3 regions of the Erwinia tracheiphila genome follow, and region 2 is predicted to be linked to each of the others. Evidence: predicted binding sites of a transcription regulator. Region 2 holds the regulator's gene; each other region holds the start of a gene.
What was found. The regulator LexA, encoded in region 2, represses DNA repair genes until DNA is damaged. The targets are predictions, from matches to a motif close to TNCTGTATGTACATACAGNA.
Positions count from the first base shown of each region.

Region 1: a site for LexA is predicted at 2,780-2,799, ahead of sulA (SOS-induced cell division inhibitor SulA). Genes of this name have one in related genera too.
Region 3: a site for LexA is predicted at 1,725-1,744, ahead of dinG (ATP-dependent DNA helicase DinG). Genes of this name have one in related genera too.

Region 1 covers NZ_CP089932.1:2,898,066-2,902,353, reverse strand. Annotated here, with positions in the region: gene LU633_RS15355 (AAA family ATPase) at 1-59, opposite strand, end outside; gene matP (macrodomain Ter protein MatP) at 184-660, shown strand; gene ompA (porin OmpA) at 835-1,902, opposite strand; gene sulA (SOS-induced cell division inhibitor SulA) at 2,250-2,759, opposite strand; gene LU633_RS15335 (TfoX/Sxy family DNA transformation protein) at 2,962-3,600, shown strand; partial or broken gene yccS (YccS family putative transporter) at 3,560-4,288, opposite strand, start outside.
Region 2 covers NZ_CP089932.1:4,737,121-4,741,408, forward strand. Annotated here, with positions in the region: gene zur (zinc uptake transcriptional repressor Zur) at 384-899, shown strand; partial or broken gene LU633_RS24530 (CsbD family protein) at 1,022-1,226, opposite strand; gene LU633_RS26385 (hypothetical protein) at 1,450-1,590, shown strand; partial or broken gene LU633_RS26390 (MATE family efflux transporter DinF) at 1,709-1,864, opposite strand; gene lexA (transcriptional repressor LexA) at 1,959-2,567, opposite strand; gene LU633_RS24550 (diacylglycerol kinase) at 2,674-3,042, opposite strand; gene plsB (glycerol-3-phosphate 1-O-acyltransferase PlsB) at 3,172-4,288, shown strand, end outside.
Region 3 covers NZ_CP089932.1:3,053,675-3,057,962, reverse strand. Annotated here, with positions in the region: gene LU633_RS16075 (GNAT family N-acetyltransferase) at 1-459, shown strand, start outside; gene LU633_RS16070 (Ail/Lom family outer membrane beta-barrel protein) at 700-1,275, shown strand; gene dinG (ATP-dependent DNA helicase DinG) at 1,768-3,933, shown strand; gene ybiB (DNA-binding protein YbiB) at 3,966-4,288, shown strand, end outside.

The DNA.
Region 1 (4,288 bases), 1.8 Mb from region 2:
GTCAAGTTATCATTTTTCTGAGTGTAAGTTAAAAGGAGCATTATACTGGATTTAGGCATGTTAAGCATCGCAGAGATGTGTATCTTGCCCGGACGGCGTGTAAAAATTAATTGGTTTTTTTCAATGCGAGAGCGTTGGAAAAGCTGATATTCTAAATCAGTTAGTCAAAAACATGAGATTCCGATGAAATATCAGCAGCTGGAAAATCTGGAAAGCGGGTGGAAATGGAAGTACCTGGTTAAAAAACACCGGGAAGGTGAAATGATCACACGTTATTTGGAGTTCAGTGCTGCACAGGTAGCAGTAGATGAATTATTGGCAATGGAAAACCGACCTGTGCAAGTAGCGGAATGGATTACACGCCATATCAATCCAGCGCTGCAAAATCGCATGAATCAAACGATTCGTGCCAGACGCAAGCGGCATTTCAATGCGGAACACCAGCATACCCGTAAAAAATCGATCGATTTGGAATATCTTGTATGGCAACGATTGGCAGGTCTCGCACAGCGACGAAGTAGCACTCTCTCGGAAACGATAGTTCAATTAATTGAAGATGCAGAACACAAAGAAAAGTATGCAATCCGTATGGATTCCTTAAAGGAGGATCTAAAGGCGATATTAGGTAAACCAGAACAGGGCAGCCAGCCAGAAGGATGAATTCAAGCTAAAGCCTGAGTATTTTAAAAGAGAATATTTTATATCAGATTGATGATTGTAAATTTTTATTGACCAATGCAAAAGAATCAAAAGGGCGCATATATTTTCACCTGATATCGGTTAGCCCACATTCAAAGAATAACTTCAAACTGTGGGCTGTTTATATTAAAGCAATTAACCCTGAGGCTGGGTTACTACGTCTTTAATACCTTTAACCTGAATTTCTACACGACGATCTGGGCCAAGGCAATCGATAAGGGCATTACGACCTTTAACGCTGTCACAGGTATTTCCGGTTACAGGGTTAGATTTACCCATGCCACGTGCAGAGATCTTGTTAGAAGGAATGCCTTTGGATACGAGGTAGTCAACAACAGACTGCGCACGTTTTTCAGACAGCTTCTGGTTATACTGTTCGGAGCCAATACGATCAGTATAGCCCAGAACTACAACGGAACCATCTTTAGGATCCAGAGAGCTTAACTGGGAATATAGCTGATCCAGAGCTTGCTGACCTTCTGGCTTCAGAGTAGCCTTGTTGAAAGCGAACAGAACGTCAGAACGCAGAGTGAAGCGTTTGGTTTCCACGACTGGAGCCGGAGCCGGAGCCGGAGCTGGGACCGGGGCAGCAACATCATCCTGGCCAAAACGATAAGAAACACCTAAGCTCAACATTCCGTTATCAGGACGCGTGCCAACAGTGTTTGCATCGCCAATGTTGTTGACCCACTGGTAATCCAGACGGGTTGCCCAGTTTTTGGTCAGGGCATACTCAGCACCTATGGCTGCCAGAGGGGAAACACCTGTGTCGTGATCGCCAATGCGAGTACCGTTATTATTCTGAGTTGAATCTGCGCGCCACACCATGCCACCTAAGCGGGTGTAAACGTCAAGATCGTCAGCAATCGGGTAGCTCAGTTTGGCAGCCAGCTGAACGCCTTGTGCTTTGAACGCGCCATTTACGTTATTACCTTTGTAAGGCATACGACCTAACCAGTCGTAACCCAGCTCGAAGCCGAGATACTGGTTAGCCTGGTAACCTCCGAATGCACCTGCACCGAGCTGATTTTGGTGAGTTGGGCCATCATTGTTAACATAACCGTTACCGTAGTAACCGGTGTCGTGATACTGAGACCAACCCAGTTTTGCACCAGTATACCAGGTATTATCTTTAGGGGCGGCCTGCGCTAGGGTAGTGAAACCAGCCAGTGCCACTGCAACTGCGATAGCTGTCTTTTTCATTTTTGCGCCTCGTTATCATCCAAATAGGCAATGAGCTTTAATGAGCTCTTTGATTAATCCTTCGCCGGGTTAAGGCGCTCAATTGTTTATCGTCCGGGAAAGGAAGATTTTAGAGCACCCTGGCGACGTAAAGTCTACAACGTACCAGCAAAGTTACAAGTATGATGTGACATTAGTCTGTAAAAAAACAGAGTATTATACATATTCCTACACATTTTCCGGCAGGTTGTGTGTTGAAACAATTTAAGGAAAATACAGCTAACTCATTGTCACATCAAGTTATAATGTAATCATGATCTTATATTGGTAAAGCTCGTATACGGTGGCAAGAATATTCTTATTTTTACTTAATGATACAATCCAGACTGAATTTTTAATCCATTGAGAGGTCTATGCTGGGCAAAATTTTGCATATGAGGTCGCATTATAAGGCCTAGCGTTTGCCCTGATAAAGCTGCTGCCTCCAGTCTGCAACGATCCTTTGAGGAGATTTTTTCAGGCAACCACCCCAAAACCACACTGTAGTTTCCTGTCTGCATTGCCTTAATCATTGTTTCTACTGTATTGATGGTATCAGAGGCTTTTACATGCATCACTTTCTCTGGTGGCAAACCAGATTCTACCAGCCAGCTGCGGCTCAACTTTTTTTGTGGCGTAAGCCAAAGCTGCCATCGCGACTCAGTGCCTAATTGCTGCAGCAAAGGCAGCAGCAGAAGTTGTGCTATATCCAGCTTTTCCAGACTGTAAACCAGCTCACTTACTAAACCTGTTACTTTGACATTTCTGGAGGATTTACAGGTATGTGCTGAACTGAACCTGTTGTTAACTGGATGAGATTTAATGAAATTTGTTTGCATAGTAACATTGCCTCCATGATTGCTGTATGAATATACAGTATATCTGTGCCGGGCAAAGATCAACCTTATTTTTTCTAAACGTCTCGCAAAATCGTAATGCAAAAGACTACAACAGCAATTAGTAATTGAACCTGTAACTCCTATTGCATACTTTTTCTTTGCGGAGAGTAACTTCAGATAATAAGAGTTGAGGAAAATTATCATGGAAGAAACAAAAAAAAGAATCACAAGTACAAAAGATAAACTTGCTGAGATGGGCGAGATTACCTGTCGAAGCCAGTTTGGCGGCTACAGTCTTTCTGTAAATCACATTGTATTTGCTCTTATTTCTGACGGTGAACTGTATCTCAGAGCCTGCGAGCAAGTGATGCCCTATATTACTGAAAGAAGGATGAAGTCTTTAATAATTTACAAAAGAGGCATGCCTGTCTCTCTTGAATACTACAAAGTTGATGAGTTTCTGTGGCGAGAGTCACAACAATTATTAGCGTTATCGAAACTTTGCTTACAGGGCGCTATACAACAGCGGGTATGGAGCTGGAATAATCGACGGCTGAAAGATTTGCCCAATCTCAGCATGCGTCTTGAAGTACAACTGCGCAGCGTAGGAGTTAGTACGGTAAAAATGCTTAAAGAACAAGGGTCAAGACGCTGTTGGTTAAAATTACACGCAAATAATCAGAATGTGGGAATTAACGTTTTATTTGCTCTGGAAGGTGCAATTCTGGGACAGCATTATCAGGCGTTATCACAGGCTGTGAAAGCAGATCTTCGCGATTGGTATTGCGAAACTCTGCGCCTCACACACTGTGCAGAGAGCCGCGAACCTGTTTGCTCATAATCTGTTTTTTTAATTGTGCTATTTCCAAAAGTAGCGAAATCATCAGACCAATCTGTTGCAGGACAAGGGGATCTTTAGCTTTTTTGGTGGTTTGCATCGCTTCGATGCGCTGAGACAGATTCGCCAGCTGCAGTGCGTCAGTCCCATCATCCTGGTTTGACAAAAGGATGTCATCAATATAGCTAACAGCAGTATCCATCAGTTGCAGCAATGGTTGGCTGGTGATCTTTTCACGATGAGCACCAAGAGCCGAGATATAGCCTAACAAGGAATGATTGAGACATAACAGCCTGAAGGCGTGTTCTTTAAGTGTTTCGTTTGTATTTTTTTCAGCTGACAGGCTCGAAACAACGGAAGCAAGTTCAGCATCGGCATTGTGAGCATCCCGACGGGCAACACGGTAATCCAGTCCGTTATCTTTACCCTGGTGATATTGTTTAAGGATAGCGTCCAGATAACGGCAATTAGCATGACAGGCACGCTTAATTACTGATGAAACATTGCGAAAGCGCCAGTCTGGCCAGATGAAAGCAACAGCCAGCCAGGCAATACCGAAACCAATCAATGTGTCGACAATACGTGGCAGGGTAATATCAAATCCCTGCTCCAGCAGATTGAAGCAGCCTAATACCAGAAGAGTAATAAACAAGGTGGCGCTGGCATAATGTTACTGACGGAAAGCGAAGAA
Region 2 (4,288 bases):
TTCATTCCTGCGAATTAAGTAATAATAAAGTGGTTTATCTGGTTAGTGCTGTTTTATTTATCTGTTACGGACCTGAGAAAATAAGACTAGGATGCACTTTTTTTGCCCCGAAACTGGCCCGCGGCTTTAAAAACATTGTCAGGAAGATATCGCGCGATAAATAACATTAGCGGCATTAAAAAGAAAACGTATAATACTGAATTAACTGGCACCACCCATTAATTTCATTAACACACCACCAATAATGCAAATTACTGTGTTTTTCATTGGTAAATGCCCAAATCAGGGCAATTTTGCAGCGACATAATGGCTTCTGGCTGAGAATTCGGCGTTTTACATTGAGCGTGATAACATAACAAACCGATCTGGCTCTGGAGTAAATGATGACAGTAAACACCGCTGAAAAAATTCTTTTGCAGGCCGAAGCACTCTGCCAACAACGCAGCGTCAGGCTGACACCTCAGCGGCTGGAAGTGCTTCGTCTGATGTGTCAACACCAGGGCGCCATCAGCGCGTATGGCCTGCTCGATTTACTTCGCGTCAGAGAGCCACAGGCAAAACCGCCTACCGTTTATCGTGCGCTGGACTTTTTACTGGAACAGGGTTTTGTACATCGTGTTGAGTCCACAAACAGCTACGTGGTGTGTCATCATTTCGAGCAGCATTCCCATGTTTCCGCCATGCTTATTTGTGATCGCTGCGGAGCAGTATCAGAGCAGCACGCCGATGGAGTGGAAAAAATATTAAAAGCTTTGGCTCTGCCTTCAGGGTTTATTCTGACTAACAGCGTTATTGAGGCACATGGCTTGTGCAAACTGTGTGTCGAAGTGGAAGCCTGTAAACATCAGGATGCATGTGAACATGATCATGCACTGTCCCCCCGGAAACGCGGGCGTTGACTACGGGTGTTTTAAGGAATTATTGATACTCAAGGCCGTTATGTAGGGAGGAAAAGCAACCAGCGTACAGACACATCCCTGTGCCACCAACTTTGAAAATCATACCTCAACGGTGATTATTTTCAGAAGTGGTGATTGTTATGGCTTTCCCAGTCACTGAGTTCTTTCTCTGCCTGATCCTTAGCGTAGCCGTAACGTTCCTGTATTTTACCCACCAACTGATCGCGCTTACCTTCCTACTACGGTCATATAGTCGTCAGTGAGCCTGCCCTCTTTCACTTCACCTTTAATCTGTTTCCAGTTGCCGCTGGCTTCATCTTTATTCATTTGCGTTATTCCTTCAACCAGACGTTAACAGACTTGGTGATATCGTTTCAGAAAATCTACGATTGCAAAATTATGCGCTATGAAATACTGAAATTACAGTTAAATACAGTATAAATTTTGCAAATCACACGAATCAGGATTGAAATTGCTACCGTTATTGATTGGATAAGAAAAAAATTAACAAAATCAGGACATAAGAGGCGAAAAGGTTGAGTAACAGAATATGTCAACTGGCAAACCAGTTATTGTTGCGCCAGTGATTTCACCAGATTGCCCCGAGGGTGACACCACGCATTATCAGAAAAACAGTAACTTCCAGCCACAAACCGTGATTGTCCAGGATCGGCACGGTAAAGAGTGTTAAACCATAGCTACAGACTGAAATCAGCATACCGTTACGCATCTCTCTGGCACGCCTGGCGCGAATAAACATGCCGTCCGGCAGATAACATATACCCCACAGACTGGCAGGATCGATTGCCAGAACCCACCGCCACGCCGCCAAGATAGCTGGCATTATTAAGATGATCGGTTACAACGGTATCAACCAGACCAAGGAGTGGCACACTGATATTGGACAGGATCATTGGCAATGCCAGCCGCCAAAGATGCCTGTCAGAATGACTGAAGAATCGCATCATCACCCACTGGCTGACGGAGTTACAATTCAGCCCTCAGCACAATGGGGCGCGATGGCCAGCAAAAACAAAAAGTCTTTTTGTGAACAGATGCTTACAGCCAGTTACCGTTACGAATCACACCGACTGCCAGTCCCTCGATAGAAAGGATTTGTTTGTTAAGATCGACGACGATCGGCTGAAAGTCGCTGTTTTCAGGCAGAAGCTGTACGACATTCCCCTGTTTCTTCAAACGCTTCACGGTGACCTCATCATCAATGCGCGCGACCACAACCTGCCCATTATGCACATCCTGCGTTTTATGCACGGCAAGCAGGTCACCGTCCATAATGCCAATGTCTTTCATCGACATGCCACTAACGCGCAGCAGGAAATCTGCGCCAGGCTTGAACAAGTCAGGATCAACCTGATAGTGCCCTTCGATGTGTTGTTCCGCCAGCAAAGGCTCACCTGCCGCAACGCGACCAATCAGAGGCAAGCCTTCATTTTCTTCCATCATCAGACGGATACCCCGCGAGGCACCAGAGACAATTTCAATGACGCCTTTGCGCGCCAGCGCTTTAAGATGCTCTTCAGCCGCATTAGGGGAACGGAAACCAAGCTGGGTTGCGATTTCTGCACGCGTTGGCGGCATCCCAGTCTGATTAATGTGTTCACGTATCAGGTCATAAATCTGCTGCTGCCTTGCTGTTAATGCTTTCATCCCGCCCCCTGGTTGTTTATACAGTCAACTGTGAGTATATACAGGTATTTGCACATTGAAAACTAAAGTTAGGCAAAAGACAGCCATCGATAAAGTTATGCGAGCGCTAGAGAACATGCGCGAACAGCAACGTACCCCAGACAAAGATGGCCAGCAAGATAGCCAGTAAAACAGCCGCCGACCCCATATCTTTGGCTCTGCCGGACAGCAGATGGTAGTTACTACCGGTACGATCGACTACGGCCTCAATGGCGCTGTTGATCATCTCGACAATCATAATCAGCCCAACAGAGCCAATCATTAACACCCGGCTTATTGCATCAATGTCCAGCCAGCAGGCAATGATAATAGCTACGATCGCCACCACGGCTTCCTGACGGAAAGCCGCTTCATTCTGCCAGGCAGCACGGATACCTTTCCACGAGTACCCAACCGCTTTAATAATGCGAGTCAGTCCGCTAACACTGTTTGTCATGTTTGAAAAAACCTTTATATCGTAATAACGTCAGCAAACAGGGCGAGCACATTTCGCGTCACCACAGATCTCAATGGCGCTTTCTGATATGCTTGCAGCGTTTTGCTAACAAGAGGTTTCATATTGTCTATGTCAGGCTGGCGTAGTTTTTATTATAATACACTGAATTTACCGGTAAAAGTTTTGGTAAGAAGTAAGGCCATTCCTAAAGATCCCATTACTGAACTGGGACTGGATACCTCACGCCCTATTATGTATGTGCTGCCATACGATTCAAAGGCCGATCTTCTGGCGCTACGCGAGCAGTGCCGCAAGCAGGAACTTCCCGACCCGCTGGAACCCTTGGAAATAGACGGAACTGTGTTACCCCGGCATGTGTTTATTCATGATGGCCCCCGCCTGTTTCCATATTTTGTCCCTAACCTGGAATCGGTGAGGCTGTTTCACGATTATCTGGATTTGCATCGCAGCAATCCTCATCTTGATGTGCAGATGGTCCCGGTTTCGGTCATGTTTGGCCGGGCACCGGGCCGTGAGATTCAGGGTGAAGAGCAACCCCATCTGCGTATGCTTAACGGTATTCAGAAATTCTGTGCCGTACTGTGGCTGGGGCGTGACAGCTTCGTGCGTTTTTCGCCGATGGTTTCCATGCGCCGTATGGCAACCGAACACGGCACGGATAAGACTATCGCGCAAAAGCTGGCAAGAGTGGCACGAATCCATTTTGCCCGCCAGCGTCTGGCCGCCATTGGCCCTCGTTTGCCTGTCCGCCAGGATTTGTTCAATAAGCTACTGCAATCAAAAGCGATCGTAAAAGCGATTGAAGATGAAGCACGCGGTAAAAAAATCTCTCTTGACAAAGCCCAGCAGAATGCAGTGGAACTGATGGAAGAGATTGCGGCTGACTTCTCTTATGAAGCCATCCGCCTGACCGATCGCGTGATGGGTTGGTTGTGGAGCAAGCTCTATCAGGGAATTAACGTGAACGGCGGTGAGCGCGTGCGTCAGCTGGCGCAGGACGGTCATGAGATTGTCTACGTGCCTTGTCATCGCAGTCATATGGATTACCTGCTGCTTTCCTACGTGCTCTATCATCAAGGCCTGGTGCCGCCACACATTGCCGCTGGCATTAACCTGAACTTTTGGCCTGCCGGGCAGATTTTCCGCCGCCTCGGCGCATTCTTTATCCGCAGGACCTTCAAAGGCAACAAGCTTTATTCCACTGTCTTCCGTGAATATCTGGGTG
Region 3 (4,288 bases), 1.7 Mb from region 2:
GAATTACCTTCCCTGATCCACGTACTCAGTGTCTGCATGGCGCAGGATGCCAGCGTTGGGTTTATCAGCATGGACCCACAGCTCATGAGCCGTTTCTGGCTAAGTGTTGTCGACGGTCTTGCCAGTGGTGATAAAAAACTGTTGGTTGCCCGTCAGGATGGCGCTGTGGTAGGCACGGTGATAGTGGTTCTGGGTATGATGTCAAACGGGCAGCACCGTGCTGAAATTGCAAAATTGCTGGCCCATACTGACGCCCGGCTGCAGGGCATTGTCAGTGCGCTGCCAGCGCAGGCTGAAACCCTGGCGAAAGAAGCGGGCAGAACGTTGCTGGTACTGGACACGCGTCGCGGTGATGTGGCAGAGCAGCTTTATCTGCGTGAGAGATGGCAGATTAGCGGCACCATTTCCGATTTTGTGCGTTCGACGGAAGGTAAACTTGATGTAACAACGGTAATGTAACAGCGTGTTTCTGCCCTGTGATGTGTGACAAGACCCGATTGACATGGTGTGAGAAGAGGAGCTGGCCCGGTGTGCTTGAGGTGTTTACTGTTGCGGGCTGTTGTCTGAAAAGTGCCCGGAAGCCATTGTGTTAAGCAGGTATCTTCCCTAAAGTTCCCGCGCGGCGTTTAACGTGCTGGCGGGTAGATTTCGGGCTGAATGCAGTCCGAAGGAATGGATGAACGAATAAGGATATTGCATATGTTGAAGACGCTTTCAGTGGCGGCGCTGGTTGCCGCTTTGCTCTCGGGATTCGCACAGGCGGAAACCCATTCCCTTTCCGCGGGTTATGCTTATCAGGAAGTGAGTGGATTTAACCATTTTGCGGGTATTAACCTGAAATACCGCTATGAATTCGATGAAAGATACGGTCTGATTAGCTCTTTTAGTTTTGTTTCAGGCAGCGATCCTTACGATGCCACCAGCAGCAATGGTGTTGTGGTTAAAAACAGTGTCCGGGTGAAAACCACCAGCATGTTGGTTGGTCCGGCTTACCGTATCAATCGTCACGTTAGTCTCTATGGTCTGGTCGGGGTGAATAATGCTCAGGTAAGCTATTCGCCTTTACGAGATGATTCGCTCAGGCGTCCCTATGCCGGAGACGATAATCTCTACATGATGAAGCACACCACCAATTTCGCCTGGGGTGGAGGGCTGCAAATTAACCCGGTTGATTATCTGGTTGTCGATCTCGGTTACGAAGGTACCCGGGGAAAAATTCAGGGCAAGAACTACACAATGAGCGGATTTACTATCGGCATGGGATATTCCTTCTGATTACTGTAGCGGGCAGCGCCCCTTTCAACTGCTGACCTGAACGCAGTGATTTCTGTGAGCGCGGTCTGCTGCTTCCGATGCTGTTCGCTGCGGCAGGATGAAACCAGCCCCGGCAGAATGGCCCATGCGCCGGCTTTTCCAATTCTGATGGCTTATTTAACCACAGTGATATCTGTCTGTATTGCCTGCTGTCTCTCCGGTTGACCGCTGTGGCTGGGTGTGTGCCTGATTGGGTGTAATGACGCTGTTGGCCAATTCTTTTCGGAACGATATAAGTGACACTGTCCCCATTTTGCAACCAGTAAAACGGTGGTTAGCTGCATTAGCCCCGCAGGCTCTGGTTATTTCTGTTAAGCGCAATGGTTAAACGCTGAGTTGTGTATTTTGCGTTATGGCTAAATTGCGAATCAGCCCGAAAGATTACACGTAACAGGCTGACGTCGACCAGATACTGTGTAAAAATACAAACCATTTTAGTGAAAAGTGGTTTGTATGGCGCTGAATACTGCGTTGAAAGCGCAAATTGCTGGCTGGTACAAAGCTCTTCAGCAGCAGATCCCGGATTTTATTTCCCGTTCACCGCAGCGGCAGATGATTGCTGAAGTGACAAAAACCCTGGCAGGGGACGCGGGGCGCCATCTGGCGATTGAGGCACCCACTGGCGTGGGTAAAACGCTCTCCTATCTGATTCCCGGCATTGCGGTCTGTCGTGCTGAAGAAAAGCCGCTGGTGGTCAGTACCGCCAATGTGGCATTGCAGGATCAGATTTACCGCAAGGATCTGCCGCTGCTGCAGAAGATTATTCCTGACTTACGCTTTACCGCTGCCTTTGGTCGTGGGCGCTATATTTGCCCACGCAACCTTTCCGCACTGGCAAAGGACGAAGAAAAACAGGGTGTTTTCCTGCTGTTTCTTGATGACACGATGACGGCCAGCAAGGATGAACGGGCGCGGTGCACGCGTCTGGAAGAGGATCTCAATCGTTACCAGTGGGATGGTCTGCGCGATCACTGCGAAGAGACGATAGAAGATTCGCTCTGGCAGCGCCTCAGCACCGACAAAGCCAACTGTCTTGGCAGCAACTGTCACTGGTTTCGTGAATGCCCGTTCTTTGTGGCGCGGCGTGAAATTGAACAGGCTGATGTGGTGGTAGCTAATCATGCGCTGGTGATGGCTGCGCTGGAAACGGACTCGGTGCTGCCCCCGGCTAAAAATTTGTTGCTGGTGGTGGATGAAGGGCATCACCTGCCTGATGTGGCGCGGGATGCCCTTGAGGTCAGCGGGGAGATCACCCCGGGCTGGATCGGCGTCCAGCTGGATCTGTTCGCTAAACTGGTGGAGCAGTGTATGGCGCAGTTCCGGCCCAAAAGGCCCCCAGGCTTGAGTCAGCCTGAGCGACTAAAGGCGCACTGTGATGATGTACATGAACAGATGCAGCAGCTGTCGCAGATCCTTATACAGCTTCTGCCGCCGGGGCACCAGGAAGGGGAACATCGCTTTGAAATGGGGCGACTGCCGGAGGCGGTACAGCCGCTGTGCGGCACCTTGTTCAAATACTTTGACGCGCTGCGCGGCTTGGCGGAAGCGCTGGTTAACGATCTGAGCGATAAGTCCGGTCAGTTCGACGTGGTCCGACTGCACCGTACGCTGTTACAACAGATGAACCGTGCTTTAGGCTGGTTTGAGGCCAGCAGTAAGCTGTGGCGACTGGCGGCGCTGGAGCAGGCCTCTGGGGCACCCGTTTCCAAATGGGTCAAACGGGATATGCGGGAGGGAATGGAACATCTGACTTTACACTGCGCGGGGATCCGCGTCAGCGAACAGCTGGAAAAACTGCTGTGGCGTAAAATCCCCCATGTGGTACTGACCTCGGCCACGCTGCGTTCCCTGAGCAGCTTCCAGCATCTGCAGGAAATGTCCGGGCTGAGTGAAAAAGCAGGGGATCGCTTTGTGGCGCTGGATTCCCCTTTTAATCATATCAAACAGGGCAAACTGATTATTCCGCAGATGCGTTATGAACCAATACTGGCAAGTGAATCTTCTCATCTTGCTGAAATGGCACATTTTTTTCGTGCGCAAATGCGAATGGCGGCGCATAAAGGTATTCTGGTGCTGTTTGCCAGCGGTCGGGCGATGCAGCAGTTTATCGCTTACCTGCCCGAACTGCGGTTGGCTATGCTGGTGCAGGGAGATAAGCCGCGCTCTGCGCTGATCGTGCTGCACCGAAAAAGGGTGGAGCAGGGCGAAACCAGTATTCTGGTAGGGCTTCAGTCTTTTGCGGAAGGCCTGGATTTAAAAGGTGAGCTGCTCTCGCAGGTGCATATCCATAAAATTGCTTTTCCGCCGGTGGACAGTCCGGTGATTTTGACCGAAGGTGAATGGCTGAAAAGCCTGAAGCGCTATCCTTTTGAGGTGCAAAGCCTGCCGAGCGCCTCTTTCAATTTGATTCAGCAGGTCGGCAGGCTGATTCGTAGCAACGAATGTTATGGTGAAATAGTGATTTATGATCGGCGTTTACTGAGCAAAGGTTATGGCGCAAGGCTGCTGGGTGCGCTGCCAGTGTTTCCCATCGAGCAGCCACTGCTGCCGGAAGGCGAGCTGCCTGTCGCGTCAGAGGCTGCAGCAGTAAAAAAAGTTGCGACGAAACGACGACGCTAAACCCGTCACGCATTTTCTAACTGAGTAAGATGATGGAATACAAAAAAATTATCAAAGAAGTCGGGCGCGGAAAAAATCACGCACGCGATCTGGATATCAACACCGCATACCAGCTTTATCATTGCCTGCTGGACGGTGCCGTCCCCGAACTTGAAATGGGCAGCATCCTGATTGCTCTGCGCATAAAAGGCGAAGGGGAAGAGGAGATGCCGGGATTTTACCAGGCGATGCAGGAACGGGTGTTGCAGCTCACCCCGCCTGTTGGTTTGCCAATGCCGATTGTTATCCCCAGTTACAATGGTGCGCGCAAGCAGGGAAATCTGACTCCGCTGCTGGCGCTGCTGCTGTCGACATC